One region of the Enterobacter cloacae complex sp. HYC003_NIDB genome, then DNA from elsewhere that is predicted to be linked to it. Evidence: predicted binding sites of a transcription regulator. Region 1 holds the regulator's gene; each other region holds the start of a gene.
The links. Region 1 encodes Fur, which represses iron uptake genes when iron is present. Its sites were predicted from a motif close to ATAATAATGAGAACNACTATCAA; they were not measured.

Region 1 (10,627 bases):
GTCGCTTCTGCAAATGCGTTGTTATCCAGTGAATAAAGTGTAGACAGCACCAGCATAAAGCGGTTAACCGCCTTTTTCTGCTCGGCATATTCATCGGACAGCAGCAGCTCGCGCATCGCGCGCACTTTGTCTTTTGCCGGCATGACGGCAGGTTTTACTTGTGCAACAACGCTCGGCTGAGACACGACATCTTTAGTGACAGGAGTGGGCTGTGAGGCGGCGGAAATTTTAAGCATGCGCCGTAAAATGTCGGACGCGCTCTCCCCAATATGCCGCGTCTGGCTGGCAATATACTGATAGAGTTCGTCATCAACTTCGATTGTTTTCATCTTAATCCAGTGCGATATCTTATCTGAATACAAGTCGTTGAGATTATAAGGTCAAATCCCAACAGCGGATAGCGTCAAACCAGGTTGGCGGCAAAAGTCAGATTAAACTGGATCCTTGCCCCCGGGCGGCAGAATGGTCAACATGATACCCTAACCTGACAAACCTAAAAAAAGAACTTTGCCATGAAATTGAATACCCGAGCGCAAACTGCACAATCGCCGAACAATAATTCTCCCATCGTACTGGTTCACGGCCTGTTTGGTAGCCTGGATAATCTGGGTGTGCTGGCGCGCGATTTAGTGACCGATCACGCGATCCTCCAGGTTGATATGCGCAATCACGGTCTTTCTGGGCGCTCGGAGGAGATGACCTACGCAGCCATGGCGCAGGATCTGCGGGACACCCTCGATGCGAATAATATCCAGAAAGCGACGCTTATCGGGCATTCAATGGGCGGCAAAGCGGTGATGGCGCTCACTGCGCTGGCCCCTGAGCGAATTTCCGGGCTGGTGGTCATCGACGTTGCGCCCGTCAATTACGACGTTCGCCGTCACGATGAGATTTTTACCGCCATCAATGCGGTCACCGAAGCGGGTGTCGCAACCCGCCAGCAGGCGGCTGCCGTTATGCGTGAGCATCTTGATGAGGAAGGCGTAGTTCAGTTCCTGCTGAAATCGTTTGTTGACGGACAATGGCGCTTTAACGTCCCGGTATTGTGGGATCAGTATTCGCATATTGTGGGCTGGGAAACCGTCCCCGCCTGGCCGCACCCTACCCTTTTTATTCGCGGCGGCAACTCCCCTTACGTCACTGATGCGTATCGTGACACGCTGCTGGCGCAATTCCCGCAGGCTCGCGCTCACGTCATTGCCGGTGCCGGACACTGGGTACACGCGGAAAAACCGGATGCCGTCCTGCGCGCCATTCGCCGCTATCTTACTGATACAGCGAATTGATTAAAAAGCCAGCGACCGGAAGACGACGGGCTTCCAGTCGTTGGCGTGTGGATTTGGGTGATGTATGATGGCGCGCTTATCGCCCGGGCATTAGCAGGGCGGCGTGTTTCCCCCGAAGTCTCAGAATCATGGCCAAAGAACAAACGGACCGTACGACACTAGATCTGTTCGCGAATGAGCGTCGACCGGGACGACCGAAAACGAATCCGCTTTCGCGCGATGAACAGCTGCGTATCAATAAACGCAACCAGCTTAAACGCGATAAAAATCGTGGGCTTAAGCGTGTCGAACTGAAGCTGAATGCCGATGCCGTCGATGCGCTTAACGAGTTAGCTGACGCGCGCAACATCAGCCGCAGCGAACTGATCGAAGAGATGCTGATCGCCCAGCTTGAGACGTTACGCGGCAAGGCGTGAGTCAGAAAATCCCCAATATTACCTTTTTCATGTAGCACAGAGTGCAGTCCTGCGTGATAGCTGTTTCCGCAGGGTTGCCTGTTCTGCTATTATTGCCCTTATCCGTGGACAATTTGGGCCACCATACCATTAAGTTTCAAGAGGTTATTTTACTCATGGCAATCATCGGCATTTTCTTTGGCAGTGATACCGGCAATACTGAAAATATCGCAAAAAACATTCAAAAACAGCTCGGTAAAGACGTTGCTGATGTGCATGACATCGCCAAGAGCAGCAAAGAAGATCTCGAGGGCTATGACATCCTGCTGCTGGGCATCCCGACCTGGTACTACGGTGAAGCACAGTGTGACTGGGACGATTTCTTCCCGACGCTGGAAGAAGTAGACTTCAACGGCAAGCTGGTTGCCCTGTTTGGCTGTGGCGATCAGGAAGACTATGCTGAGTATTTCTGTGATGCGCTGGGCACTATTCGCGACATCATTGAGCCACGCGGTGCTGCGATCGTCGGTCACTGGCCAACGGCGGGTTACCATTTCGAAGCGTCCAAAGGTCTGGCAGATGACGATCACTTCGTTGGCCTGGCCATTGATGAAGACCGTCAGCCAGAGCTGACCGCTGAGCGTGTAGAAAAATGGGTTAAGCAGGTTCGTGAAGAGCTGAACCTGGACGATATCCTTAACGCCTGATATCCCTGCGGCGCAACTCCGGTTGCGCCCGTTTTCCAGGTAAAACCGATTAAATTAATTGCTACAAACTTTTAACTTTTTCGCCCAGACCTGTACAATATCCCCCTGGTAAAAAGTGGGTGCCATCGAACAAGTTTGTTGGTGATACCACGTTTTTATAAGCATACTTTGCTTGAGACTTGCAGTTTTCATTTAGCCATGGCAGTTCTATAATGAGACGCATTATCCCAAGTGCATTTTCTGTCACTTCTTCTTTTGAAGTGAATCGTTTAGCAACAGGACAGATTCCGCATGACTGACAACAATACCGCATTAAAGAAAGCTGGCCTGAAAGTAACGCTTCCTCGGTTAAAAATCCTTGAAGTGCTTCAGGGGCCAGACAATCACCATGTCAGTGCGGAAGACCTTTATAAGCGTCTTATCGATATGGGTGAAGAGATTGGGCTGGCAACCGTCTATCGTGTGCTGAACCAGTTTGATGACGCGGGCATTGTTACTCGTCATAATTTCGAAGGCGGTAAATCCGTGTTCGAGCTGACTCAGCAGCATCACCACGATCACCTGATCTGCCTCGACTGTGGCAAGGTCATTGAATTTAGCGATGATTCCATTGAATCACGCCAGCGTGAAATCGCCGCCCGTCATGGCATCCGCCTGACCAACCACAGCCTGTACCTGTACGGTCACTGCGCTGAAGGCGATTGCCGCGAAGACGACCACGCGCACGACGCGAAATAATATCGTGTTCATACTCTGAGCCAGCCGTAAGGTTGGCTTTTTTTTGCCTGAAAAAAGCCCGGTGGCGCTGCGCCACCGGGCGTAAAGCAACTTATTTATTGTTATTGCGAATCTCGTCCCAGATCTTATCGCAACGCTTCGCCACTTCCTGATCGTTACCGCTTTTCCGCGCCTGGATACAGGCCTGGTAATCCATCACGCGAACATTTTCCTGCGTCGCAAACTGCTCATGCGCTTTCTCTTTTTTCAGCACATTCAGCACGCTCTGGCAGGCTTCAATCTTCTCTGGCGATCCTTGTGCTGTATTGATGCAGGCGCTATACGCCTCCTTCAGACGGGAGTCTTCTTTCTGCGCCTGATCCTGCGCACACGCCACCAGCCCCGATGCCAGCAGCGCAACGATTACCATTTTTTTCATCATATGCAGTCTCCATGCAGGCGGGATTTCGCCCGCCTGCGTGTTCATCAGAAGATTGTGAATGGCGCAATGACCATGAATTTCACGTCACGTTCATCCTGGAAGATGTTGCCGTAACCGCCCGCGTAGCTCGGGATATCGGAGTGGTTGTCATACTGGGTGAAGTGCAGTTTGAACATCGTGCCTTTCGCACGGCCCTCCTGAAGGGTGTAAATCGCATCCAGACTGTATGAAGACTCTTTCAGACGGTAATTCGGATCGTAGTAGGCGTCTGGCGTAGCCATATCTGCTGGCTTTGCGTCCCAGGCGTACGCGTAGGACGCACCCACCGCCCAGCCAGGCAGATTCCAGTTCTTCAGGTCATACATTGCGCCGAAGAAGACCGCCTTTTCGCCGTCGGCGTTAAAGTCAGAGCGGTTATCCCACCAGATATCCAGACGACCATTGGAAGAGGCGTAGGTTGGCGTCATACGTTGCAGGAAGTAGCCCTGCTGCCCTTCTGCCTTGACCCATGTTCCCTCCAGACGTAAATCAACCTGACCTACCTTGTAACCGAAGGTCAGCGCCTGTAACCACGCGGTGCCGTCATAGATATCATTTACGCTGCCATCACTGACTTTGTCGCGCGTACCGTAGAACTGATAGCTGGTGCTCAGCGGGCTACCCGCGATATCAAATTTGTAGCTGGCTTTAGCAAAGTACTGATCGATATAGCCTTCAGCCTGACCAAAAGCAGCTTCCAGCACCAGATCGTTTTTGAAGTCGTACTTCGCCCCCAGCGAGTGGAGATAATCAACTTTGGTTTTTTTATCGTTCTGATAGAACTTGTCCATCTCAATGTGCCACGGCGCTTTGTACTCGTTGGTCCACATATAGGAGAAGCTCAACGCCCCCGCATCGCCGTAGTCAAAATTAGCACCGGCTTCCGCACCCTGATAGGTACCTGGCATAAAGCTCCAGTGCGGTGCTAACAGCGTCTGGCCGGTTGGCTGGATATAACCTCCACGCGCCCAGACCGGACCATATTTGAATTTTGCAGCCGCTTTATACAGGCTGATTCCGCTTTTATCGCCGGACCAGTCTTCGTCGTAGGCTTTATTGCTGGAGGAGAACGCAATTTCGTTCGGATGGCCGCTGTCGCCATTTTCGGCCATTTCAATTGCGGTGAACGCTGCAATATCGATCCCGAACATATCGGCGGCATATCCCGACTGGAAATCAAGGTTGGCGTTCCAGGTCGAGTGAGAAAGGTTGGTTTTGTATTTATCTTCAGTGACGTCTTTACGGTCACGCTCACGCTGCCAGTAATAAATACCGCCCGTGAGGGTGGAATCTTCGATGAAACCTGCTGCTTTTGCCTCTGGCGCAACCACCAGGCCCGACATTGCTGTCACACCGGCGATAGCCAGCGCCAGCGCACTACGTTTGCCACTGAACGTACGCATAGATTATTCCTCTTTGACGAATTAAAACGCCTTAAACGGCGAAAAACAGAAAAGACCAAGTGGTCAGGGGTAGTCAGAAATACCCTCGAATTAACTACCGTCTTTAGGTTATTTTTCGCGACGCGAATTATCAATGCTTTTAATCAGGCAAAAGTCAGGATTATGACGAAGAGCACATATTTCGTAGTGCTTTGTAACATTTACCGGGAAGCAAGTACTGGCGGGGGAATGCGCTAATTTTCAGTAAGTAACATTGATATTGTGAATATATTTTTCAGCGTTTCTGTTTTTGGAAAACAACAAACTTTTTTAAATAAAATAAGTAGCACCACATTGACCTGGAATGTTGGCTTTAATTCATCATCCCGATGCTTAACGACATGATCGTTAAATAAAAAAACGCCGCATTACGCGGCGTTTGTTTCTCATTGACCATGCCAGCGTGATTATTCGCCGATCTTAGTCCAGGTATCACGCAGACCGACGGTACGGTTAAATACCGGTTTTTCCGCCGTGCTGTAACGGCTGTCCAGGCAGAAGTAACCCTCACGTTCAAACTGGAACGCTTTACCGGCTTCAGCGGCTTTCAGAGACGGCTCGGCATACCCCTGCTTGATAATCAGCGACTCAGGGTTGATAACCGCCAGGAAGTCCTCCGCAGCGCCTGGGTTAGGTACGCTGAACAGACGATCGTAGAGACGGATCTCAACCGGCAGCGCATGCTGCGCACTCACCCAGTGGATTACACCTTTTACTTTACGGCCATCCGCCGGATCTTTACTCAGCGTCTCTGCGTCGTACGTACAGAAGATGGTCGTGATGTTACCTTCCGCATCTTTCTCTACGCGCTCGGCTTTGATCACATAGGCGTTACGCAGACGCACTTCTTTGCCCAGCACCAGACGCTTGTACTGCTTGTTCGCTTCTTCACGGAAGTCGGCGCGATCGATCCAGATTTCACCGCTGAACGGCACGTCGCGGGTGCCCATTTCCGGTTTGTTAGGATGGTTAGGCATCGAGACCAGTTCGCTTCCACCCTGCGGATAGTTTTCGATGACCAGTTTCACTGGATCGATCACTGCCATCGCGCGCGGCGCGTTTTCGTTCAGGTCTTCGCGAATGCAGGATTCCAGAGACGCCATTTCGATGGTGTTGTCCTGCTTGGTAACGCCAATACGTTTGCAGAACTCACGAATAGACGCCGAGGTATAGCCACGACGACGCAGGCCAGAGATGGTGGGCATACGCGGGTCGTCCCAGCCTTCAACGTGCTTGTCGGTGACCAGCAGGTTCAGCTTACGCTTGGACATCACGGTGTATTCCAGGTTCAGACGAGAGAACTCGTACTGACGCGGATGCACAGGAATGGTGATGTTATCCAGCACCCAGTCGTACAGACGACGGTTGTCCTGGAATTCCAGCGTGCACAGAGAGTGCGTAATGCCTTCCAGCGCATCGCTGATGCAGTGGGTGAAGTCGTACATCGGGTAGATGCACCACTTGTTACCGGTCTGGTGGTGTTCAGCGAACTTAATGCGGTACAGCACCGGATCGCGCATCACGATGAACGGAGACGCCATATCGATTTTGGCACGCAGACACGCTTTACCTTCTTCGAAGCCACCGGCACGCATTTTTTCAAACAGCGCCAGGTTCTCTTCCACGCTACGATCGCGGAACGGGCTGTTTTTACCAGGCTGAGTCAGCGTACCGCGGTATTCACGGATTTCGTCAGCAGACAATTCGTCGACGTATGCCAGACCTTTGTTAATCAGTTCAACCGCATAGGCATACAGCTGATCGAAATAGTCTGAGGAGTAGCAGATATCGCCAGACCAGTTGAAGCCCAGCCATTGCACGTCGTTTTTAATCGACTCAACGTATTCGATGTCTTCTTTTACTGGGTTGGTGTCATCGAAACGCAGGTTGCACTGCCCCTGGTAATCTTGCGCAATACCAAAGTTCAGGCAGATCGATTTGGCGTGACCAATGTGCAGGTAGCCATTTGGCTCCGGCGGGAAACGCGTGTGGACTGTGGTGTGCTTACCACTGGCCAGATCTTCATCGATGATCTGACGAATAAAGTTACTCGGGCGGGCTTCTGCCTCACTCATCGTGGATTCCTCAAAGCGTAAACAACGTATAACGGCATATGATCTTATAAGCCGGACGTAGTGACAACCCTTAAAACGTCCCGGAAGAAAATAATGGGGGCAATTGCTGCAAAAAAAAGCGGCGGAGGATATCCCCCGCCGCTAAAGGCATAACTCTACTCAGGAGCGATTACTTGCCTTTAATCTCATACAGTGGCGTCTGGCCTGCAACCACCTGACCCTGCGCCTGGATCACCAGACCGCTGAAGTCGTCGATGTTGCTGCACACGACCGGGCTTATCATGGAGCGCGCGTTGGCATTCAGGAAGTCCAGATCCATTTCCAGAATCGGCTGACCTGCCGCCACTTCAGCACCCTCTTCCACCAGACGAGTAAAGCCCTGACCGTTCAGCGCAACGGTATCGATACCCATATGGACAACGATCTCCGCGCCTTTTTCCGTTTCCAGGCAGAACGCGTGGTTGGTGTTGAAGATTTTCACGATAGTACCGGCAGCCGGAGAGACCACGGTTTTGTCCGTTGGTTTCACCGCCACGCCGTCACCGACCGCTTTGCTGGCGAACGCTTCGTCAGGCACCTGCTCAAGCGCAACAACGTCACCTGTCACCGGAGAAACCAGCGCAGCGATGGTCACCGCGTTTGGCACAGCCTGCGGTTTTGCAACCGGCGCGTCAGCCACTGCCGCGTTATCCGTTGAGGCGGCAGCGACCGGCCCACGGGCAACCACTTTTTTCATTTCATCGCCGATAGATTCGGCTTTCGCACCCACGATTACCTGGATGGTTTGTTTGTTCAGTTTCACCACACCAGACGCACCCAGGCGTTTGCACATTGCATCGCTCACGCGCGCGGAGTCACCTACGGTCAGACGCAGACGGGTAATACAGGCATCGATCGCTTTCAGGTTGTCGGTGCCACCCACAGCGGCAATGTAGTTGGTTGCCAGCTGGGTTAAACCCTCTTCGGTATTGCTGTTGGCTTCACTGGTCACAACATCATCTTTCGTATCTTCGCGGCCCGGCGTCTTCAGGTTAAACATACGAATAACCGCGCTGAACAGAACGAAGTAGATAACGAAGAAGATCAGGCCCATCACCATCAGGATCCAGACGTTGCTGCTTGCCGCCGGCAGGTTGTACATCAACACATAGTCGATGGCGCCTGCGGAGAAGGAGAAGCCAGCATGGATACCCAGAAGGGTGGCGACGAACAGGCTGATACCGGTCAGGATCGCGTGCATCAGATACAGCAGCGGAGCCAGGAACATGAACAGGAATTCCAGTGGCTCGGTCACGCCGGTCAGGAAGGCGGTGATCGCAACGGACAGCAGCATCCCGCCAACCATTGGGCGACGCGCTTTCGGCGCAGCCAGGTACATTGCCAGCGCCGCGCCAGGCAGACCAAACATCATGATTGGGAAGAAGCCAGACATGAACATGCCCGCGGTGCCGTCGCCTGCGTAGAAGCGGTTGATATCACCGTGGAATACCGCGCCGGCCGCGTTGGTGAACTCACCAATCTGGAACCAGGCGATGGTGTTCAGTACCTGATGCAGACCGGTTGGGATCAGCAGACGGTTAATGAAACCGAAGATGCCCGCGCCCATTGCGCCCGCAGACACGATCCACTCGCCACCCGCATGGATAGCATGCTGCACCGGTGGCCAAACGTAGCCAAAGATGGCGGCGAGGATCAGACAGAAAAAGCCCGTCGCAATCGGCACAAAACGTTTACCGCCGAAGAAGCTCAGGAAGTCAGGAAGTTTGATACCTGCCCAACGGTTGTACACGGCGCCACCCACCAGGCCGGTAATGATACCTGCCAGCACACCCATATTGATTTCAGGGTTGATGGTTACCATCGCTTTCGTGAGGATGAAGTAACCGACAGCCCCTGCCAGTGCCGCGGCACCAGCGCTGTCTTTTGACCAGCTTGACGCCACACCGATGGCGAAAATCAGCGCCAGGTTGTCAAAAATTGCGCCGCCTGCCTGGGCAATAAACGGCACGTTAAGAAGATCGGGTTGCCCGAATCGCAGCAGCAACGCTGCAACCGGTAGCACGGCGATAGGGAGCTGCAAAGCCCTACCGAGGCGCTGGAAAAAACCTAAAATATTCATCCTATTCCCCCTACGAGACCCTTTGTTAAGACTCGCGCATAAACTATGTTTTTATTGTGTTACGAACGATAGATACAGTTGATGATTCACTGGCAGTGTGAGTGTGTGAAAAATTAATTCGTATCGCAAATTAAACACCTATTTTTTGTGATTATTGTCACCAAATATCGTATTAAACCCTCCCTTTCACTGGCTAACGACGAAAACTTATTTTATCATTCAAAAAATCAAGACGGATTGATCCGGCCTGAAAGGTTCCAGGTTACGCTTAGTTCAGGTTGCACTAATCATCCGCCCACTTTTACTTAAACTTTAGAGGTGAATAATGAGACTGATTCCCCTGGCAACAGCTGAACAAGTCGGAAAATGGGCTGCTCGTCATATCGTTAATCGCATCAACGCGTTCAAACCAACAGCCGATCGTCCTTTCGTTCTCGGTCTTCCAACCGGTGGCACGCCCCTGACCGCGTATAAAGCTCTGGTTGAAATGCACAAAGCGGGCCAGGTTAGCTTTAAACACGTTGTGACCTTCAACATGGACGAATATGTCGGCCTGCCGAAGGAACATCCGGAAAGTTACCACAGCTTTATGCACCGTAATTTCTTCGATCACGTTGATATTCCGGCTGAAAACATTAACCTGCTGAATGGAAACGCGCCTGATATTGACGCAGAATGCCGTCAGTATGAAGAAAAAATCCGTTCCTACGGTAAAATCCACCTGTTTATGGGCGGCGTAGGCAACGATGGTCATATCGCGTTCAACGAACCGGCATCTTCACTGGCTTCCCGTACCCGTATTAAAACGCTGACCCATGATACGCGCGTGGCTAACTCCCGCTTCTTTGACGGCGACGTCAATCAGGTGCCTAAATACGCGCTGACCGTGGGCGTGGGCACGCTGCTGGATGCCGAAGAAGTGATGATTCTGGTGCTGGGCGCGGTGAAAGCGCAAGCGCTTCAGGCTGCCGTTGAAGGTAACGTGAACCATATGTGGACGATCAGCTGCTTACAGCTGCATCCAAAAGCGGTTGTTGTGTGTGACGAACCGTCCACCATGGAGCTGAAAGTGAAAACGCTGAAATACTTCAACGAGCTGGAAGCTGAGAACATCAAAGGTCTGTAATTGAATAACCGCCTCTTTATATCCGGGGCGGTCGCTTTTTTAACCGGGGGTCGATATGTACGCTTTAACCCACGGTCGGATTTATACCGGCCATGAAATTCTGGATGACCATGCGATTGTAATCGCCAATGGCCTGATTGAACGTGTTTGCCCGCTGGCGGAACTGCCGCCGGAGATCGAACAGCGTTCCCTCAATGGAGCAGTAATCTCCCCCGGTTTCATCGACGTACAGCTCAACGGCTGCGGCGGTGTCCAGTTTAACGATACCGCAGAGGCGGT
Region 2 (10,627 bases), 2.3 Mb from region 1:
AGTTCACGGATGATTTTCTGGTCAAACACCCCTTCGCCGCCCTGAGCCAACGGGCTCCAGGATTCGGTCTGGATCTTGTGCGTGGCGTTCCATGAATGAAGCTGGCGCTGCTGCATCAGCGGATGCAGCTCAATCTGGTTAATCACCGGCGCGACGCCCGTTTCATCAATCAGGCGTTGCAGATGATGAACCTGGAAATTACAGACGCCGATGCTTTTTATCAGCCCCTCTTTTTGCAGTTCAATCATCCCTTTCCAGGCATCAACGTAATGGTCGATAGCCGGTACCGGCCAGTGCATGAGATAAAGATCGACGAAATCGAGCTGGAGTTTCTCCAGACTCTCCTGCAACGCTTCGCGGGGACGCTTTTGATCGTCGTTCCACAGCTTGGTGGTGATGAAAAGCTCATCCCGGGGAACGCCGGCGCTGGTAAGCGCTTTTCCCACGCCGTCCTCGTTTTTATAGGCGGCGGCGGTATCGATGGACCGATAGCCGACTTCCAGGGCTTTATGAATGGCGGAGACGACCTCGTCGTTACCGGCTTTCCATACACCTAGCCCCAGCTGGGGCATCACGTTGCCGTCCTGTAGCTTGATTACGGTTTGGTTTGCCATTTTTCCTCCTTCAGGTGCTCATCGCCGGAGGGAACCTCCGACGATGTGATGTGCATTAAGTCTGGACGAAATGTCAAAAAACGAAAGTCAGGATCCTAAAAACGCTTAGCGTGCCGCTTCGTAAATACGACGGCTGACGTCCAGGGTGATGTCGCCATGCTCGCCGATCTGCGTCATACCGTGTGCTTCCAGTTTCGCCAGCAGGGCAGGGATGGAACTGCCGTCCAGGCCATAGCCAGAGAGACGCGTTGGCACGCCCAGGCTTTCAAAGAAGTGACGGGTGGCTTCAATCGCGGCATCGATACGCGCATCGTCGGAACCGTCGGTGATGTTCCACACGCGTTCGGCGTACTGGAGCAGTTTGGCGCGTTTAGCGTCACGTTTTTCGTTCCACAGCGCAGGCAGAACCACCGCCAGCGTCTGGGCGTGATCCAGGCCGTGCATCGCCGTCAGCTCGTGGCCGAGCATATGGGTAGCCCAGTCCTGCGGCACGCCTGCGCCGATCAGGCCGTTCAGCGCCTGGGTGGCAGCCCACATCACGTTGGCACGCACGTCGTAATTTTCAGGCTCTTTCAGCGCTTTTGGACCTTCTTCAATCAGCGTCAGCAGAATGCCTTCCGCGAAACGATCCTGAATTTTGGCGTTTACCGGGTAAGTAACGTACTGCTCAACGGTGTGAACAAAGGCGTCGACCACGCCGTTCGCCACCTGACGTGCAGGCAGGGTATAGGTGTAAACCGGATCGAGGATCGCGAACACGGGCTGAACGTGTTCGTTCATAAAGGCCTGCTTGTCACCGGTGGTTTTACGGGAGATGACCGCGCCTTTGTTGGACTCTGATCCGGTGGCCGGCAGCGTCAGCACGGAGCCCATCGGGATCGCACTGCTGATGTCGCTGCCGCCCGTTTCCAGAATATGCCACGGGTCGATGCCGTCAGCGTAATGGGCCGCCGCCGCGATGAATTTGGTGCCGTCCAGCACGGAGCCGCCGCCCACCGCCAGCAGGAAGGTGATTTGCTCCTCACGGGCGATTTTTACCGCGTTCATCAGCGTTTCATAAGACGGGTTAGGCTCGATACCGCCGAACTCGCGCACGTCCAGACCTTCCAGAGCGCTGTACACCTGATCCAGTACGCCGGTTTTTTTCACGCTGCCGCCGCCGTAGGTAATCAGGACGCGGGCGTCAGCGGGGATTTGCGCGCGCAGGTCGGCGATGGCGTCTTTACCAAACAGAATGCGGGTTGGGGTATGAAGATTAAAGTTGTTCATGGCTTGTTCCCTGTAGTGGGTAAAAAATCGTGGTGGCGCAGAAGGCAACCTGATGCTGCTCATTGTGGCGGGCAGGCGCTATCCTCTCAATGCACATTCCTGCCGATGTCTTGCCCATTTCTACAGCGCGCTGGAGAAACGGTAAGAAAATGCGCACACTGTCAGCGTCGGAAACCGTACCCGGAGTAACTGAAAATGAACCGTGATGCCATCTGCCGCCAGCTAACGTCGCAGATTAAAAGAATGATAGATAACGGAAATGATTCGGCTGAGCTGCTGCCGGATATCCGATTGCTGTACGGTACCCAGCCCGGGACGCGCACCCCGGTGATGTATCAGCCCGGCATCGTGTTTCTCTTTTCTGGCCATAAGATTGGCTATATCAATGAGCGCGTGTTCCGTTACGACACCAATGAATATCTGCTTCTGACAGTACCTTTACCCTTCGAATGTGAAACTTTCGCGACAGAGGAGGTACCGCTGGCCGGGATCCGCGTCAACGTCGACATCCTCCAGTTGCAGGAGCTGCTGATGGAGATTGGGGAGGACGAACTTTTCCGGCCGTCAATGGCGGCAAGCGGTATCAACTCCGCGACCCTGTCGGAGGAAATTCTCTGCGCGATTGAACGCCTGTTAGACGTGATGGAAAGGCCGCTGGATGCGCGTATTCTCGGAAAGCAGATTATCCGCGAAATTCTTTACCATGTGCTGCTGGGACCGGGCGGCGGGGCGCTGCTGGCGCTGGTAAGCCGGCAAACGCACTTCAGCCTGATTAGCCGCGTGCTGAAGCGCATCGAGAGCCAGTACACGGAAAACCTCAGCGTTGACCAGCTGGCGGCGGAAGCCAATATGAGCGTCTCGGCGTTTCACCATAACTTTAAATCTGTCACCAGCACGTCACCGTTGCAGTACCTCAAAACCTACCGTCTGCATAAGGCGCGGATGCTGATGATCCACGATGGCATGAAGGCCAGCGCCGCGGCGATGCGGGTCGGGTATGAAAGCGCGTCGCAGTTTAGTCGGGAGTTTAAGCGCTACTTCGGCGTCACGCCGGGGGAAGATGCGTCACGTATAAGAACCATGCAGGGAGCCTGAGGGGAAACGGAGGCCGGGTAAGCGGTAGCGCCACCCGGCTTTTATTTATGCGCTGCAATACTTTTTCTTAATCACCACCGCAATGGTACCCACCAGCCCTGCAACCAGCAGGAAAATCGGCAGGATCATCAGGAAGGTCATCACCTGGTCTTCATGGCGCTTAACAAAGGGGATCATATTCAGCGCGTAGCCGAGCGTGGTGACCACGCCTACCCAGAGCAGGGCGCTCAGCCAGTTGAAGAACTGGAAGCGGCGGTTAGAGAGGCCTGAAATACCCGCCATGGTAGGCAACAGGGTACGAACAAACGCCAGAAAACGCCCGGCAAGTAACGCCAGCAGGCCGTGACGGTCAAACATGCAGGTCGCGCGCTGGTGATATTTATGCGGCAGCTGCGCCAGCCAGCCTTTCACCACGCGAGTGTTTCCAAGCCAGCGCCCTTGCAGGTAGCTCAGCCAACAGCCGAGACTGGCCGCAGAGGTGAGGATCACCATTGTCGGTGCGAAGTCCATCACGCCCTTGCCGATTAACGCCCCTGCGAGCAGGAGCAGGCTGTCACCGGGTAAAAATGAGGCTGGCAGTAATCCATTTTCCAGAAACAGCGTCGCGAACATCACGAAATAGACAATCCCGACGACATGCGGGTCCGCCAGCGCGGCAAAATCGTGTTGCCAGAGCGCCGTGATGATATTTTGAATAACAGCCATGGACTTTCCTGTGGAACAGCAGATATAACGCTATTGTACTCCCAATTTTGCCTGTCGGGGTTGATCGCAGGCGCATCTCATACAGACTTTTCTGCTTGCGGTGTTCAGAATAGCGTCCGGGGAGTACATTTCAGCCAGCACTTTACACGATGCGCTCAAATCCTGCCGATAAATCCGCAATTAAATCGTCCACATTTTCCAGCCCGATATGCAGGCGGATTAAGGTCCCCTCGAAGTCCACCTCGCCGCCTGGGCGCAGGGCCGCAATCTGCTCCGGCTGGTTGGGCAGGATCAGCGATTCAAACCCACCCCATGAATAGGCCATGCTGAAGAGGGTAAAGTTATCCAGATAGCTTGCCAGTTCGGCGTCATTCAGGCGCTTTTTAAGAACAAATGAGAACAACCCGCTGCTGCCCGTAAAGTCACGTTGCCAGTATTCGTGGCCCTTGCTGCCCGGCAGCGCCGGATGGTTAACGCGCTCCACCTGCGGATGCAGCGCCAGCCACTGTGCAATTTGCAGGCTGCTTTCGTGATGCTGACGCAAACGTACGCCGAGCGTACGGATGCCCCGGCTGGTCATGTAGGCGGTATCGGCATCCACCATCTGGCCCATCAGGTAGGCGTTTTCACGCAATTGATCCCAGCAGCGGGCGTTAGACACCGCCGTACCGATCATGCCGTCGGAATGGCCAATCAGGTATTTGGTCGCCGCCTGAATGGAGATATCGATGTCAAATTCCAGGGCTTTAAACAGCACACCTGCCGCCCAGGTGTTGTCGAGCATGATGATCGCTTCCGGCGCTATGCTGCGCACCGCCTTCACGATGGCCGGGACGTCATGCACTTCCATGGTGATGGAGCCGGGAGATTCCAGGAACACAACGCGCGTGTTGGGCTGAATAAGCCCGGCAATACCGGCTCCAATCAGCGGATCGAACCAGCTGGTGGTGACGCCGAGCTTGCTGAGTATTTTGGTGCAGAAGTCCTGGCTTGGCTCGTAGGCGGTATTGGTCATCAGGACGTGGTCACCCTGTTCCACAAACGCCAGAATAGTATTGGCGACCGCCGCCGCGCCGCACGGGAACAGCGCGCAGCCCGCGCCGCCCTCCAGTTCGCACATGGCTTCCTGCAACGAGAAATGGGTTAACGTGCCACGACGACCGTAAAACAGCCCGCCCTTCGCGCGATTACGCGTAGCGATTTTTTTATCTTCAACGGTATCAAACACCAGCGAGGAGGCGCGCTGGATCACGCTGTTGACCGAGCCCTGCGTGTATTTCTTACTGCGTCCTGCCTGCACCAGCGTGGTCTCAAGCTGCTTTTTAGTCATGTTCGCTAACCCTTTTTTTATACGTCTGGACGTCCAGACTACCACGATTGTCAGAATGTGCATCCGGATGCTTATCGAATAAGCAGAAAATATTATCAAAAATTCGCATAAGAAATTTTTACTGCGTAAGCGCAAGGAAAGTGAGCGAAAATTACGGCACTATGTAAATACTAATGAGAACTACTATCAATTCGACGACGTTTTGATATTATTACGTTCAGATTTTGTGATTTGCGTCCTGGAGATACAGAGTGGGTAATAATTTGATGCAGACGGATCTCTCCGTTTGGGGCATGTATCAACATGCTGACATCGTAGTTAAGATTGTGATGATCGGCCTGATTCTGGCGTCCGTGATCACCTGGGCTATCTTCTTCAGCAAGAGCGCCGAACTTCTTTCACAAAAACGCCGCCTCAAGCGTGAGCAGAAGCAGCTGGCGGAAGCCCGCTCTCTGGATCAGGCTTCTGATATCACCTCATCCTTCCATGCGAAAAGCCTGACTACCCTGTTAGTGAACGAAGCGCAGAACGAGCTGGAACTCTCCGCAGGCAGTGAAGATAACGAAGGCATTAAAGAGCGTACCGGCTTCCGTCTGGAGCGTCGCGTTGCGGCCGTGGGTCGTCATATGGGCCGCGGTAACGGCTACCTGGCGACTATCGGCGCCATCTCCCCGTTCGTCGGCCTGTTCGGTACCGTCTGGGGCATCATGAACAGCTTTATCGGTATCGCCCAGACGCAGACCACTAACCTTGCGGTCGTCGCGCCGGGTATCGCAGAAGCGCTGCTGGCCACGGCTATCGGTCTGGTTGCCGCTATCCCGGCGGTTGTTATCTATAACATCTTCGCGCGCATGATTGGCAGTTACAAAGCCACACTGGGTGACGTTGCCGCGCAGGTTCTGCTGCTGCAAAGCCGCGATCTGGACCTGAACGCCAGCGCCGTTAAACCGGTACATGCGGCGTCCAAACTGCGCGTAGGTTGATTGTATGGCAATGCGTCTTAATGAAAATCTGGACGATAACGGTGAAATGCATGAGATCAACGTGACGCCGTTTATCGACGTCATGCTGGTTCTGCTGATTATCTTTATGGTTGCCGCACCGCTGGCGACGGTGGACGTGAAGGTGAATCTGCCTGCGTCCTCCAGCCAGCCGCAGCCGCGTCCGGAAAAGCCTATTTACCTGTCCGTGAAGGCCGATAAGTCCATGTTCCTGGGCAACGATCCGGTAACGGATGCCTCGGTTATTCCGGCGCTGGACCAGCTGACCGGCGGCAAGAAAGACACCACCGTCTTCTTCCGCGCGGATAAAACCGTCGATTATGAAACCATGATGAAGGTAATGGACACGCTGCATCAGGCGGGATACCTGAAGATTGGTCTGGTCGGCGAAGAGAAAGCGTCCGCGAAGTAAAACGAAAGCTTTTGCAGCCTTCCCTGCCGGGTGGCGGCGTCGCTTTACCCGGCCTGCATTCCGCAACAATCATTGTTGACTCACACTGAAGGCGCCGTCGGCGCCTCTTCATCAAGCGCTACACAGGTCACGTTTGAAGTTCGGTAATGACCTTCCGAGAGTTTACGGGTCAGGCGCAGGGTGGCTGTCTCGCGTGCCAGCAGGTACTGATAGTTCGCCTCCAGTCGCCCGAGGATCTTCTCTTTAAGCTCAGGGCGCTGTTCAATAATGGCGTTCATCACCGCGCCGTAAATCTCCTCCTTGGCCTGCAAGGCGTAAATCTCCCGACGATTCTGCCATTTCAGGCGCACCAGCGTGGCCGGAATCGAAACCAAATCCTGCGTAATTCGCGTCATCTCGTCATTTTTTATCTTTTTCAGGGCGTCGAGATTCTGCTTTAAGATAAATTCATCGCTTTTCTTATCATCTAAAGTCAAATAAACGTTATTACCGCTGTCATCATTCACGTTAATCTTCCCCCAGGTTATAAAAAATGGGATTGTTTTTTTCACGCGTAATTAAATTAAGCCAAATTTCATTGCCGGCCTCATTTATTTGCTGCGTTTTCTCGGTCATTATTTGACTGAGCGTCTGGGCATCTATTTCCCCTTCGGCCTGTAAATCATTTAGTAGATGAACTAAGGCTTCAATCTTGATGGCGCGAAATAAACGCTCTTTTAAATGGCGATCGTGCTCTTCCAGCACCATATTACGGGATTTGCCGGTGCGTGAAACACCAATTAATATGTCGGCTTCATAGTCGGAGAGTTTTCTTTTTCCTTGAGTGAAATTCGCCTCTTTATCTGCTTCCGTCGAAGGCTGTTCCACAGGCGTAATGTGGTACTTTGCCGGGACAAGATTGTCGGGCAGCATTTTAATTTCCTTTAATTTCAAAAAAGGTGGGGGTGGAAAAAGGGTGAGATTCGTTGACAATAACATGAGGCAATTTTAAAATCAAAAAAAATGGAGCCTACCCATGAACAGCATTTTCTTTACGGTCATAACGTTACTATTACTGACCGCTGGCGTGCTTTTATTGATGCAAGAGTTAAATAAACCGAAAGCGTCAAAAGACGTCAGTGAACCGCCGCAGCCTGAATTGATGTCGAAAGAGGAGGGGGAAGATCATTTCTCCGTATTGATGAACGCCGTGACGCCGGTCTGGTACTGGCGGGTAAATCACGAATATATCGATTTTCTCCATGCGACAATTAAGCGAATGAAAATGGCTGAAATTAATGATACGCCCGGCCTGTTCGACGCGCAGCGCCGTTGTAGCGACCTTAATTCGGCGGTTTATAAATATTACGACAATATCAAAAAACGCTGTCTGAATGGCGAGAAGGTGTCGTACTCCGATTTAGACGTATTAAATCTGCGCCAGTGTTTTCGCGAGTTTAGCCTGGAAGCCTACCCGGAACTGGTCGCGCTGGTCTGGCCGGAGTATGCGCGTCCGGATGTGGATCCCAACGAGGTATAGTTGAGATATACTGAGTGCTGGTTTCGTTTGCAGACAGGATTTTATGGAACGCTTCTTTGAAAACGCAATGTATGCCTCTCGCTGGCTGCTCGCACCCGTCTATTTTGGTCTCTCCCTGGCGCTGGTCGCCCTGACGATCAAGTTCTTCCAGGAGATATTTCATGTCCTGCCAAACATTTTCTCCGTGGCAGAAGCCGATTTGATTCTGGTTCTGCTGTCGCTGGTGGATATGACGCTGGTGGGGGGATTACTGGTGATGGTGATGTTCTCCGGTTATGAGAATTTCGTCTCTCAGCTTGATATCGCCGAGCACAAAGAAAAGCTCAACTGGCTGGGGAAAATGGATGCCTCATCGCTGAAGAATAAAGTCGCGGCGTCGATTGTGGCGATTTCGTCTATACACCTGTTACGCGTCTTTATGGACGCGAAAAACGTCCCGGATAATAAGCTGATGTGGTATGTGATTATCCACCTGACGTTTGTGCTGTCGGCGTTTGTGATGGGGTATCTGGATAAGATCAGTAAGAAATAAATTCACCATGCCCCTCACCCTAACCCTCTCCCACAGGGTGAGGGAATATCAATCTCCCTCTCCCTGTGGGAGAGGGACAGGGTGAGGGCAGCAGGCCGCACTATTTATTTATCCGACGACGCCTGCCACAAATTCAGCTCACCATCCGCAACGTGCTGGTCAATCCGCGTCAGTTCATCTTCGCTAAAGCGCAGGTTATTCAGCGCCTGAACGTTCTCTTCCAGCTGCTCCGGGCGGCTCGCGCCAATCAGCACCGACGTTACACGCTCATCTTTCAACAGCCAGCTTAGCGCCATCTGCGCCATCGTCTGCCCGCGCGCGTGCGCCATTTCGTTCAGCAAACGAAGGCTGCTCAGGTTGGCTTCCGTCAGCATTTTCTCCGTCAGGCCGCGCACTTTTTTCCCTTCGCGTTGCATACGTGAACCGTCCGGAATACCGTTCAGGTATTTTCCGGTGAGCAGGCCCTGTGCCAGCGGGGTAAAGGCGATACAGCCCGTTCCGTTTTTCTCCAGCGCGTCCAGCAGGCCGGTCTTGTCGACCCAGCGGTTAAGCAGGTTGTAAGACGGCTGGTGGATCAAAAGCGGGATCTTCCACTCGCGCAGCAATTCGGCCATTACCGCCGTGCGTTCCGTGGAGTAGGACGAAATGCCGACGTACAGCGCTTTTCCGCTCTGCACCGCGTGCGCCAGCGCGGAGGCGGTCTCTTCCATCGGCGTGTTTTCGTCTACGCGGTGAGAATAGAAAATATCCACATACTCCACACCCATGCGTTTCAGGCTCTGGTCGAGGCTGGCGAGCAGGTATTTACGTGAACCGCCCGAACCATACGGCCCTGGCCACATGTCGTAGCCCGCTTTGGTGGAGATGATCAGCTCGTCACGATACCCGGCAAAATCCTCCCGCAGCAGACGGCCAAAATTCTCTTCAGCGCTGCCTGGTGGGGGGCCGTAGTTGTTGGCAAGGTCAAAGTGGGTAATACCGAGATCGAAGGCCTTACGCAGCAGCGCGCGCTGGGAATCGAGCGGCTGAACGTGACCGAAGCTGTGCCACAGGCCTAGCGACAGTGCCGGTAAGCGCAGGCCGCTTTTGCCGCAGTATCGGTACTGCATGTTTTCGTATCGGCCGGTGTAAGGGTGCCAGGACATGATGTCTCCTTTCTTGTCGGTGAATTTTCGAAACAACGTTTTCATTCTATGCCGACTCGATAACAAAAAAGTATATTTTCTGCGGTAGCTGCCGATAAAGAGGGTAGTACTCGCCTCTGGGCGAATTCACCCTCACGGCAAGGAATACTCAATGAAGATGCTTCGTAATTTCACCATCCGTTTCGTCATGCTGACGATACTGGGGATCTTTTGTGTCATGTGGGCAGGCGTGGGGCTTTACAGCACCTGGTCTCTGTCTCGTGTTTCTGATGGTAATGACGTTGACCGCCAGCTGGTCCGGCAAATGACGGTGCTGAGCCAGGGCAACGATCAGTATTTCCGTTTCGTCACCCGCCTGAGCCGGGCGATGGAAGTTAAAGCGGCGGGCGGCACGCCGGACCTGGCTCCTGCACAGCAGGCGCTGGATAACATGAGTAAAAAGCTGGCAGAGATGAAAGCTATCTCTCCGGGCCCGATGGATGAAAAGGTGTCTGCGCAGGTGATTTCCACCTGGCAGGCGCTGCTCGATCGTGGCGTGACGCCGCAGATGGCGCAGGCGAAGCAGGCGACGCTCGAAGGCTATCGTCAGCATGCCAACAACGTCACGCCGCCGCTAAGCCGTGCATTCGGGTCAGCGGCTGAGAACTTTAACAACACCGCGGCGAAGGCGCTCGACAGCACGCGCGTGGTGGTCGACGGCCTCACCAGCATGACCCGGACGGTGATTATCACCGCCACGATCGTGGGTCTGTTGATCCTGCTGTTCACCGACCGCTACCTGGTGGCGATACTGGTAAAACCGCTGGATCGTATCCGTCAGCAGTTCCGCCAGATTGCGCAGGGCGATCTCAGCCAGCCGATTGAATCCTTTGGCCGCAACTGCGTGGGGCAACTGGTGCCGCTGCTGAGCGCCATGCAGGACAGCCTGCGGGAAGCGGTCAGCACGATTCGTTCCGGCAGCGAGAATATCTGGCGCGGGGCAACGGAGATCTCCAGCGGGAATAA
Region 3 (10,627 bases), 760 kb from region 1:
GTTATCCGCCGTAATTTGGGTCAGGGGACTGTATTTCTGCGCGTTAAGCTGGCCGTGGAAGCTGTCCCAGGTGGCGGTGCCGGGCACCAGCGGCGTCGCTGGCTGGCTGGCCGAGGCGACTCTCTTTCCATCACCGTTGCCGGTTGAGGCATCGTCGGTGGTTTTTGTGGTTCCGGGCGCCTGCTGATCGGCCGCATCAATGTTCAGTGATTCCTGTGTCCCCTGAGAGGCTTCAGCGGCCTTATCCTGCGCCTGTAGCGCGAGCGGAGCGACCAGCAGCGCCAGCGCCGTCATGCTGACTTTTATGAAGGGATAATGCTTATCGTTGTGCACGGGCGGCTCCTCAGCTTCTGACGGGATGGTTGTAACGAGCGGAATGGCTGCTCAGCATAATCAGACCAATCAGGCCGACCACCATGGCTGCCGTTATGATGTACTGGTGTAGCAGCGCGGCGGCGAAAGCAATACCCGCCAACACCACCAGGGTGACAATAATCAGAAAAACGCGCGCCCCGCGACGCGATGCCGCACGTAACATAAAGGTCAGGATCGCCAGCACTACGCTGGCAATGACCACGCCCAGTGCGCCAATGGTGCCAGTGACGCCGGTAAGCGGCGTCCACCAGGCGTATAGCGCCACCGCAAAGGCTATTATCGCGGTCAGCAGCAGCAAAATGCTACCGACCCGCGAGGATTGAGAATGCAACATACCAGGAAACCCCCTCTAAAATGCAAAATTGACCATTATTAAGGCGTTTTCGTGAATATATACCCCTGCTGCCCGCCGCTATTAAGGGAACGCGACGTGTGGAGCGGCGGCATATTTCACTAAACGTAACTGAGTATAGAAGAGGATTTTCTTATGGGGCGTTTAATAGCAGGCATACGACGTCCTTAACCCCTTCGCCACCATAAAGAGAGCGTTATGTTACAAGACGGTTCGAAAGCTACGAGCGGGTTACACGATTGTCTACATTCTGTTTTTTAATTTCAGGCATAACGGGATAATTTCACGCCCAATAAAATAATTAAATAAGCCCCCCTTCAATATGATGGCGCCTTATGGTACTTAATAAAACAGGGTGTTTATTCTTTAATTAACAGACGTGCAGGCAGGGAAAGTCAGTCGTTATTTGTTCGTTAATTTAACAAATCCCTTTCTTAATTAACCGCCTGTTAAAGCATCGTCAAAGAATAACGATAGTTATTGCAGGCATACACATAAGGTTTTCGGTATGCAACATCAAACCCCTCCCACCCGTGACGTAATGGTGCAGCGACGACTACAGACAGATAAAAACTAAATAAGTCGTCGCCCCTCTAACAACGCGGTAAAATATGATGAATAAAGCCACAACTCTCTCAGCTAATATTACAACACGCTCTAACTGGCACTGGCAGGATAATATCTGGACGCTGGGCCTTTATGGTACAGCCGTCGGAGCGGGAACGCTGTTCCTTCCCGTGGAAATCGGCACCCGTGGTCCGGTTATTTTTCTGGTTATGCTCCTGCTGGGGCTGCCCTTATCCCTGATCCCCCATTTACTCCTTTGTCGTGTATATATGCGTGAAGAGAAGACTGAAAACGGCACGTTGCCGATCTTCGGCTCCTTCTTCAGCGGAAGGGGTGAAAAGCTGATCACCCTGTTCTATTGTGTGACCTTCTTCCCGGTAACCCTGGTTTACGGGGTGGCGCTGATTAATGCGCTGAGTAATTTACTGGTGGAGCATCTGCATATTACCGCCATCAGCCGTGGGCCATTGTCGTTTATCGTGGTTGCTGCGCTGTATGTGGTGCTTAGCAAGGGCCGGGACAGAGTCGTGGCCATTATGAGCGCACTGGCGCTGCCGTTCGCGGCATCTGTACTGCTGATCGCCGTATCACTTATCCCGGGATGGCATCTGTCTAACCTGACCGATACGGCCGCTGAAATGAACGCCACGCCGCTGCCGGTAACGCTGAAAAATATCTGGCTGACGCTGCCGCTTATTACCTTCTCGTTTTGCTGTGCGCCTATGGTCTCCCCGCTGAGCTCTTACTACCGGGAGAGGAAAGCGGAGGGTGAGAAAAAGGCACTGTTCGTGATCCGTATCGCCTACTTAGCTATCTTCGCCAGTATCCTCTTTTTCGTGCTGAGCTGCGTGCTGGGGATCCCCCATGACAACTTTGTGCGAGCGAAGGCGGAAAACCTGAATGTGCTGTCGGTGATGAAGGGAAACGGTGATTTCAGCCTGATTTACCACATTGCCCCGCTCATCGCTATCATCGGTATGACGAAATCCTTCCTCGGCGTAGGTCTGTCGGTCGCACAAACGTTTGGTCAGCTGGCTGCCAGCGTATCCGGCAAAAAGGCCAACGCCAGCAAGCGGCTGGCCTCTCTGGCGCTGTTCCTGCTGACCTATGGCATTGTTTATGCCAATCCGGATGTGCTCAGCCTGATTGAAATGTTCTGCGGACCACTGATCGCGGTGATCCTGTTCCTCATCCCGGCGTACCTCATATACACCCGCCCCTCGCTGGCAGAGCTTCGCGGCGTGACGGTGTTTTTGGTTGTTCTGGGCGGGCTGGCAACGCTGTCTGCATTGCTCTGGACAATGCTTTAGTCTGAACGCCGTTTGACTGTACCCATATACAGTAGTATTTTACGTTCAGGCTGAATCACATGCGTAATATCCATAAGGTAAACAATCATGTTTGTGGAACTGGTTTATGACAAGCGAAACGTACAGGGGCTGGAGGGAGCCAGGGAAATCATTCTGGCCGAACTGACAAAACGCGTGCACCGGATTTTTCCTGATGCCAGCGTGACGGTTAAGCCAATGCAAGCGAACGGCCTGAACAGCGACGCCAGCAAAAGCGACCGTGAAAAGCTCAACCGCATGCTTGAGGAGATGTTCGAAGAGTCGGACATGTGGTTAATACAAGAGTAACCGGGCGCAAAGCCCGGTCCTGGCTTCGGGAGACAAAGAGCATACAACGTTAACTTTGCGTAATTTCTTCCGCTATCGCGACGTACCGATTTACGCCTCCATGGTTCCCCCAGCATAATCCCACCGATCCGATTGTAAGACATATCCAGCGCGCGCCACATTTTCTTCCTGCCCTGTACTTTCAGTCTGACTGACTGGAGGTTTCTGTGTGTGGCCTTTTATGAAGAATCCGGTTTGGGGTTATTCGAGGTAGCCCGCTGAAAAGGAAACGTGAGCAAGCTCATCCGCTATGAACGAGGAACGGACGATCTAAGGGGTGTTCATTTCCTGGCCATTCGTTTGCCAAGAGCAAAGCAGACCATTGGCAGGGGAAGCGTCACTACCAGCAGCATCCATAGCAAAGTATATACTGTGTCCACCCCGTCATTTTGCAGATTGGTATACAGCTTTACCGGTATACCCTGCGGGAAATAAGCAAAGATCATCACGATCCCGAACTCGCCTACCGCGCGAACCCAGGCGAGTGTTACGGCAGAAGCCAGCCCAGGCAATGCCAGGGGTAATGTAAGAAAACGAAAGCGGTTCCAGGGAGAAGCTCCCAACGTTTGTCCCGCTTCAAGAATATTTTTGGGAACAGTGGCAAACGCCGAACGCGACACCACGATAAAATAAGGCAAAGCGCCGTAAACCTGAGCCAGCACAAACGCCGCCGGATTATTTACCAGCGTAGCTCCCAACAGTGAAAGCCAGCGGCCAATCACGCCATAAGGCCCGAAAGCCGAAACCAGCAAAATCCCCATTGCCAGCGGTGGCGTCAGCAGTGGGATCATCACCAGCAGTTCACCGATCAATCGTTTTCGACCCGTGGCTTGTGACAGCCACCATGCCACCGGCATGCCGATAAGAATGATAATTCCGAGTGCCAGCACACCCAGTCCCATAGAGACGACAATGGCGCTGTCGTCGCGCCAGGCCAGCTTCAGATGATGCCAGGGCGTGACGCTAATCAGCGTGATAAAGGGGATACTTAACAGCAGGATAGCGGGCAGAGATAACCACCCCGCCACCCAGCCCGGTTTTCTTAGCGGGCGTATAAGCTGTCTCCTTTAGGTTCGGCGTAGCCAAACGCTTTGAACAATTTCTGCCCCTCGGCGCTTTGCATGAACGATACGAACTTTTGTCCCTGTTCTACACCATTCGGCGCGTTTTTCAGCACCGCCGCATAGAACACCATTGGTTGAGTGTGCAGGATTTGATCCTGGCCTTTGCTGTCTTTAATGGTAAAACTGACAGTGTCATACCACTGTTTCGTCATCGCCGGGTTGCTGAGGTTTATTTCATCCGGCAGCGCGACATACGGCAAATGCGCTGATCGAACTTCACTCTCGTATCCCGCTGCTGCATCCACCTGACCGCTTTCCAGACGCGCCAGCAGCCCTCCTTCCTGATGAGTCTGCTGTGGGTTTTGCAGCGAGCCTAAAATTTTATCGGTGATGCCCGGCATGTTGTAATACTTTTCCGCCAGCATCAGGCTAAACACAATATTCTGGCCTTTTGGGTCGACATAAGGATCGGTGCGGCCAAATAAGACATCTTTCTGCGTAAGCAGAGTCAGCCACGAGCCGTCTTTCTTTCTGTTGGCCTGTTCAAACTGCGCTGCATATTTACCCTCAGGACTGTAAGCGACCACCATGCTGGTACTGGCGACAGGGACCGCCTCATCTATCAGCCCGGCGTCTTTGAGAATTTGCATCGGCCCCGGGGTGATGGAGACAAACACATCGGCCTCAATTTTGTGGCTTGCAAGCAGGCGTGCCATCCCGTATGCACCCTGGCCCTGCCCCTGATAGCCGTCGTTATTTGCTCTGGAAAAAGCCGGACCTAACCCCTGGTCCATTACTTTGCCCATGGAACCGGCATAAGTCACCCTGATATCCTTTGCCAGCGCCATGGATGGCATTTGCATCAGCGCAACCGCCACCAGCACAACCTGCATTCGTTTCCTGGCCATAAACACCCTCTCGCTATATATTCTTTTATATATCGAATTTTCCAGAAAAATCACCGCAATGACAACCTCCTCAAGCGCGCCGTTGATGCAAGGTTGAATAAAAGGAAATCGGTCTGGGTGGTGCATGGTCGACTTATTCAGATGTTGTCATCCAAATGTGGGCAATTGTTCATGAAACATGCTGCGTAAACTCCTCGTGGCTTTGCGTAGAAGAATCTTGAACTCATTGTCATCAAGGTCTTTTGCACAGTTGTAGCCCAACTCGCTATATAGATAGATAGATACATAGTGATTAAATAACTTGAGGAGTTGTGTATTGCTCAGGATTACCCTCGAGTCTGAGGGCGTCCTGTTCATTGAATATTTACGCTTTTGCGTCTATCCAACATACGTCTTCTTTAACTGGACCAATGTTTCCGGCACCTGGCTCGTCACCCGTTCAAACCGGCATATTATTCGTTACCAGGATGGCAATGGCATGGCGGCCATCGCCGTGTCGTTGCCGCTGGTGGGGCCGAAGCGCATTTCGGAACAGGTGATGGCCAGGATAGCGATAAGCTGATTAGATCAGAATGTGTAACTCATGCTTACCGAGACGCTACGCGGTTCGCCATAGACGGCAGAGTCATCGAGGTAGGAGTAGTATTCGCGGTCGAACAGGTTACGAACGTTTGCCTGCACCGCCAGCTGTTTCGTCAGCTGATACTGCGCGAACAAGTCGACGAGCGGATAGCTGCCCTGATAGAGGCGCTGCGTCTCGCCGTCCGGACCGGTGACATCTTTGTACACCTGATTCTGCCAGTTTACGCCGCCGCCTACTGTCAGATCCGGAAGCGCCGGGACGCGGTAACGGCTGAACACCTTAAGCTGCGTCTGCGGCGCAAAGCTGTTGAAGCGGCCATCTGAATCACGGGCAACATAGCGGGTCGCGCTGAAGGTAAGCTGAAGATTGTCGGTAACGGCACCGTTCACCTCAAATTCCGCGCCTTTGCTCACTGCGCCTTTGGTTGCGCGATAAGCTTGTTCGCTGGATCCATTAACGAATACCCCGCTGATTTCCTCCCCCGCGTTCTCCTGTTCTATGCGGAATACGGCAACGTTGGTGGTCAGTCGACCGTCCATCCAGTCTGCCTTCAGGCCGGTTTCATAATTTTTACCGGTGACGGGAGAGAGCCATGCACCCTCTTTCGTGCGTTTGGTTTGCGGGGCAAAAATTGAGGTATAGCTGGCGTAAGCGGAAAGGCTGTCGTTGATGTCATACACCAGCCCGCCGTAAGGGGTGGTGTTGTATTTACGCATATCGCCGCTGCTGCCATCTGAGCTGTACTGGGTATAACGTGCGCCAACGATTAGCGACAACGGATCCGCCAGCGACAGGCGTGCCGCCGTATACGCCGATTTTTGCCGCACGATATCATCCGCATTTTGATACCAGTCGCCCCACTCCGGCTCGGCCACGCTGCCGTCCCAGCTGTTGTTGAAGATGCCAATCTGAGCACTGTCCATTGGCCCGTCTTTGCTGAAGGTAGCATTGTGCTGTCGGCTATAGTTGGCTCCGGCCATCAGCTGATGTTGACGCCCGAGAAGTTCAAAAGGCCCGCTGGCGTAGGCATCAAGGGCGTCCAGAGTGCGCTTGCCGCGATCCTTACTACCCCAGCCTGATGCGCCTTCTCCGGTGGTGGCGTCCGGATTGCCCATCACATAAAGCAGGGTATCATTGAACGTTTGCGCGCCGTGGGTTCCATTGAAACGCACCGACCAGCCGTTATCCCAGTTGTGGGTGAGGTTAGCAAAAACTTTACGCGACTCAACGGAGTATCCCGTCCAGTCTGCCGAGGTATTGACGTTGCGATCGTAATGGGTACGACTGCCGTTACTGTACAGGCTGGGTAATCCGCCCCAGGTCGGGTTGGCTGTGTTTGTTTGCTGATAGTCCCAGCCCAGCGAGGCCGTCGTGTGTTCCGTTACATCGCCTTCAATGACGCCATAGAGAAATTTCTTGCGCTTGCCATATCTGTCAAGCCAGCTGTCCTGATCCTGATAACCTGCCACGACGCGCCCACGCAGGCTGCCGTCGGAATTGAGGGGCGCGGAGATGTCGCCCACATAACGCTGTTTGTTCCAGCTTCCGTAACTTGCGCTGACGTTGCCCCTGAAGGTTTTACTGTCGGCACGTTTACGCACCATGTTCACCGTTGCTCCCGGATCGCCAGCGCCGGTCATCAGGCCGTTTGCGCCACGCACAATCTCTATACGATCATAAATGGCAGTATCTTCCTGCGCATCGCCAAAGTTCCACGCGTCGCCCATTGATGTGGGGATCTCATCGTAGGCGAAATTGGTGATTTCAAAGCCGCGGGAAAAGTAGCTGGAACGCTCGCTATCAACCTGCTGCGACGAAACGCCGGTGGCATTGGTAAGTACCTGGTCAATGGTTTGCAGGTCTTGATCCTGCATACGCTGGCGCGTCACGACGCTGACTGACTGGGGGATATCGCGCGGGGTCAGCAGCATTTTGGTGCCTGAACGCGTGGTTTTTACCGCATAATCCTGCTGCGAGTCGGCGCTCCCGTTCCCGTCACCGTAGACAACCATCTCTTGTTCTTGCGTATTTTCATCCGCCTGTGCCGGGTGCATGACGGCGGACATTGCCAGCGCAAGCAGTGAAAGTGAGAAGGAAGCAGGAATTAATCCTGCGGGCGCTTTCGCGCGATTAGCCCTGCCTTTAAAAATCATCATGTTACCTGTCTGTTGTTGTCGTTATGTGCAAATCATTCATCCAAATAAGAATGGAAATGATAATTATTTGCTTTATTATGCACAGGTAATTTTGTAAGTTAAATGTAAATAAATGTATATTTATCAAAATCAGCGCGGCTCGCGCATGACAGGAACAAAAAATGAACACATTCCATTGGCTAAAAGGAAAGACATGGGGCTTAAGCATTCTTACCGCGGCGTTAACCCTGAGCGCAACGGCGTCAGCAGCCCTCCCGGGTTCGGCCGAACTCAAGCAGCGCGAACTCGCTGACGGTCTGTATGAGATGGTTTACTCCCCAACGGCAAACGCGTTGTACGTTGCGAGCGCACAGAGTTTCAAAAACGTCAACGGCGGGGTGCTCTATAAACTGGATCCCACAACGCTTGCCACGCAAGGTGAAACCCACACCGACCTGAAAAACTTCGGCATGGCAGCGGACGATAATGGCAAGGTCTACTACACCACCAACACCCTTGATGGCGGGGTATCGAAAGTGGACGTGCAAAGCGGCAAGGTGCTACAGCGCCTGATGTTTGAAGGCAAAGACAAGGATGGCGACCCGGTTGGTGCGCGTGAAATCCTCTTCCACAAGGGACAACTGTTTATCGGCGGCGTTGCCGACCCTGGGTTTATCTCCGTGGTTGATGCCAACACCATGACGCTAAAAGCCCGAATCGAAAATGCCGGGAAATGGGTGACGGGGATTATTTATTCGCCGCTGACAGACCGCCTTTATGCCGCCAATGGCGGCGGTGAAATTCTGGTGATTAACCCGGAGACGTATAAAATCGAACAGCGCTGGACGCCGGGAGATAAAAAAGCGTATTTGTTCCTGAATATGGCAGAAGATCCGGCCACCGGGCGCCTGTTCGTGACTGATGATTCAAAAGCCAAAACCACACTGGTATTTGATGAGCGCAGCGGGAAAGTTATCAAGCGTCTTAAAGGCGATGCGCTGGGAATTAAGTTTAACGCTGAGCGCAACGAAATTTTCATCACTCAGCGCGAATCCAGGAAGGTGTTGCAGCTTGACGCCGGGAGCTATGCTGTGAAAAACAGCTGGACGTTCACCAGCCATCCCAACAGTCTTCTGGTAACACCGGACGGTAAAACGTTATACGTAACCGTGAAGCAGGACTTCAATGACGACAACACGACGAAAGGCCCGGATAGTGTGGTTCGTATTTCATTAAATTAAACAATATACAGCCATCCTGTGAGGGATGGCTGACTTATAAACGTGGACGCTGAAGCAGTATATTTAGTCCGGCCAACGGATAAAGTCGGGTTAAAGCGCCAGATGTTCTAAAGTCGCGGGGATCCTTACTGGGTAAAAGTAAAGGTGTAGCTACGTGAAGCTGGCCCCTATCCTCCTGCAAATTTCGCAGAATTAAGGATTCATTTTGGGAAAGAAAAAACCGGGCCTCGCGCCCGGTTCTGTTCCCACACTAAAAAGCCTTACGCACTCAATCCGCGATTCTCCAGCATCGGTTCGATCTTCGGATCGTGCCCGCGCCAGTTCCGGTAAAGTTCAGCTAAATCAGTGCTGTTGCCGCGGGACAAAATCGCCTCGCGGAATTTCTGTCCGTTCACGCGCGTCAAACCGCCCTGCTCGACAAACCACTGGTAGCCATCGTCCGCCAGCATCTGCGTCCAGAGATAGGCGTAATAGCCCGCCGCGTAGCCGCCGCCGAAGATGTGGGCGAAATAGCTGCTGCGATAGCGCGGCGGTACGGCTGGAAGATCCAACCCCTCTTTTTTCAACGCGGCGGCTTCAAAGGCTTCCACGTCTTCAACGGGCTCCTGAATGCCGTGCCAGTTCATATCCAGCAGCGCGGCGCTCAATAGCTCCGTCATGTCATAACCCTTATTAAACTGGGTCGCATTGAGCATTTTTTCCCGCAGCGCATCCGGCATCGGTTCGCCTGTTTGATAGTGACGAGCAAAGTGCGCAAACACCTGCGGATGGCTGGCCCAGTGTTCATTGATTTGCGAAGGAAATTCAACGAAATCACGTGGCGTGTTGGTGCCTGAAAGCGTGGCATAGCGCTGGCTGGCAAACAGGCCATGCAGGGTATGGCCAAACTCGTGGAACAGGGTAATCACATCATCCCAGGAGATTAGCGCGGTCTGCCCGTTCGCCGTTTTTTGATAGTTGCAGACGTTATAAATCACCGGACGCGCGGCAAACTCATAAGACTGCTCAACAAAATTCCCCATCCACGCGCCGCCCGCTTTGGAATCACGCGCGAAAAAGTCGCCGTAGAACAGCGCCATGCCTTCACCCGTGTGGTCGAAAATCTCCCACACGCGAACATCCGGGTGGTAAACCGGAATATCAAAACGCTCGACAAAGCGGATACCGAACAGCTGCGTGGCGGTCCAGAATACGCCATCTTCCAGCACGGTATTGAGCGCGAAATAGGGTTTGATCTGCGACTCATCCAGCGCGTATTTCGCTGAGCGCACGCGTTCGGCATAAAACGCCCAGTCCCAGGCCTGTACCGTAAAACCACCCTGCTCGTCGTCGATGACCTTCTGAATATCCGCCTGCTCCAGCGCGGCCCTGCCGCGTGCCGCAGGAACTATCCCGCGCATGAATTCGAGCGCGGCTTCAGGCGTTTTCGCCATCTGATCGGCAATGCTCCAGCTCGCATAGTTGTCAAAGCCGAGCAGCTGCGCCTGTCTTGCCCGTAACGCGGTAAGCCGACGGATCAGCTCGCGCGTATCGTTTTCGTCGCCTTTCTGAGTGCGTTCCCAGCCCGCGCTGAACAACTTTTTACGGGTCTCGCGCAACGACAGCGCCGCCAGCGCGGGCTGTTGCGTGGTATTCAAAAGCGGGATCAGCCAGCGATCCGTCAGCCCTTTTTCTGCGGCAGCGTGAGCCGCGGCAGCCACCTCCTCCGCACTGAGCCCGTCAAGCT

Region 2: a site for Fur is predicted at 5,181-5,203, ahead of exbB (tol-pal system-associated acyl-CoA thioesterase). Genes of this name have one in related genera too.
Region 3: a site for Fur is predicted at 7,738-7,760, ahead of fhuE (ferric-rhodotorulic acid/ferric-coprogen receptor FhuE). Genes of this name have one in related genera too.

Annotation. Positions count from the first base shown of each region.
Region 1 covers NZ_CP114220.1:3,437,695-3,448,321, forward strand. Annotated here, with positions in the region: gene seqA (replication initiation negative regulator SeqA) at 1-329, opposite strand, end outside; gene ybfF (esterase) at 513-1,286, shown strand; gene ybfE (LexA regulated protein) at 1,415-1,702, shown strand; gene fldA (flavodoxin FldA) at 1,858-2,388, shown strand; gene fur (ferric iron uptake transcriptional regulator) at 2,680-3,126, shown strand; gene chiQ (ChiQ/YbfN family lipoprotein) at 3,218-3,544, opposite strand; gene chiP (chitoporin ChiP) at 3,592-4,989, opposite strand; gene glnS (glutamine--tRNA ligase) at 5,436-7,103, opposite strand; gene nagE (PTS N-acetyl glucosamine transporter subunit IIABC) at 7,273-9,222, opposite strand; gene nagB (glucosamine-6-phosphate deaminase) at 9,548-10,348, shown strand; gene nagA (N-acetylglucosamine-6-phosphate deacetylase) at 10,404-10,627, shown strand, end outside.
Region 2 covers NZ_CP114220.1:805,392-816,018, forward strand. Annotated here, with positions in the region: gene dkgA (2,5-didehydrogluconate reductase DkgA) at 1-614, opposite strand, end outside; gene yqhD (alcohol dehydrogenase) at 720-1,883, opposite strand; gene O1722_RS03830 (AraC family transcriptional regulator) at 2,079-2,978, shown strand; gene yghB (DedA family general envelope maintenance protein YghB) at 3,024-3,683, opposite strand; gene metC (cystathionine beta-lyase) at 3,826-5,013, opposite strand; gene exbB (tol-pal system-associated acyl-CoA thioesterase) at 5,265-5,996, shown strand; gene exbD (TonB system transport protein ExbD) at 6,001-6,426, shown strand; gene O1722_RS03855 (hypothetical protein) at 6,507-6,932, opposite strand; gene O1722_RS03860 (hypothetical protein) at 6,934-7,338, opposite strand; gene O1722_RS03865 (ESA_00282 family adhesion-associated protein) at 7,442-7,945, shown strand; gene O1722_RS03870 (TIGR00645 family protein) at 7,989-8,477, shown strand; gene O1722_RS03875 (aldo/keto reductase) at 8,582-9,622, opposite strand; gene O1722_RS03880 (methyl-accepting chemotaxis protein) at 9,774-10,627, shown strand, end outside.
Region 3 covers NZ_CP114220.1:2,681,494-2,692,120, forward strand. Annotated here, with positions in the region: gene O1722_RS12710 (pyrroloquinoline quinone-dependent dehydrogenase) at 1-333, opposite strand, end outside; gene O1722_RS12715 (hypothetical protein) at 344-709, opposite strand; gene O1722_RS12720 (amino acid permease) at 1,342-2,604, shown strand; gene O1722_RS12725 (DinI family protein) at 2,692-2,931, shown strand; gene O1722_RS12730 (molybdate ABC transporter permease subunit) at 3,252-3,998, opposite strand; gene O1722_RS12735 (extracellular solute-binding protein) at 4,013-4,927, opposite strand; gene O1722_RS12740 (hypothetical protein) at 5,259-5,504, shown strand; gene fhuE (ferric-rhodotorulic acid/ferric-coprogen receptor FhuE) at 5,510-7,678, opposite strand; gene O1722_RS12750 (YncE family protein) at 7,843-8,901, shown strand; gene dcp (peptidyl-dipeptidase Dcp) at 9,162-10,627, opposite strand, start outside.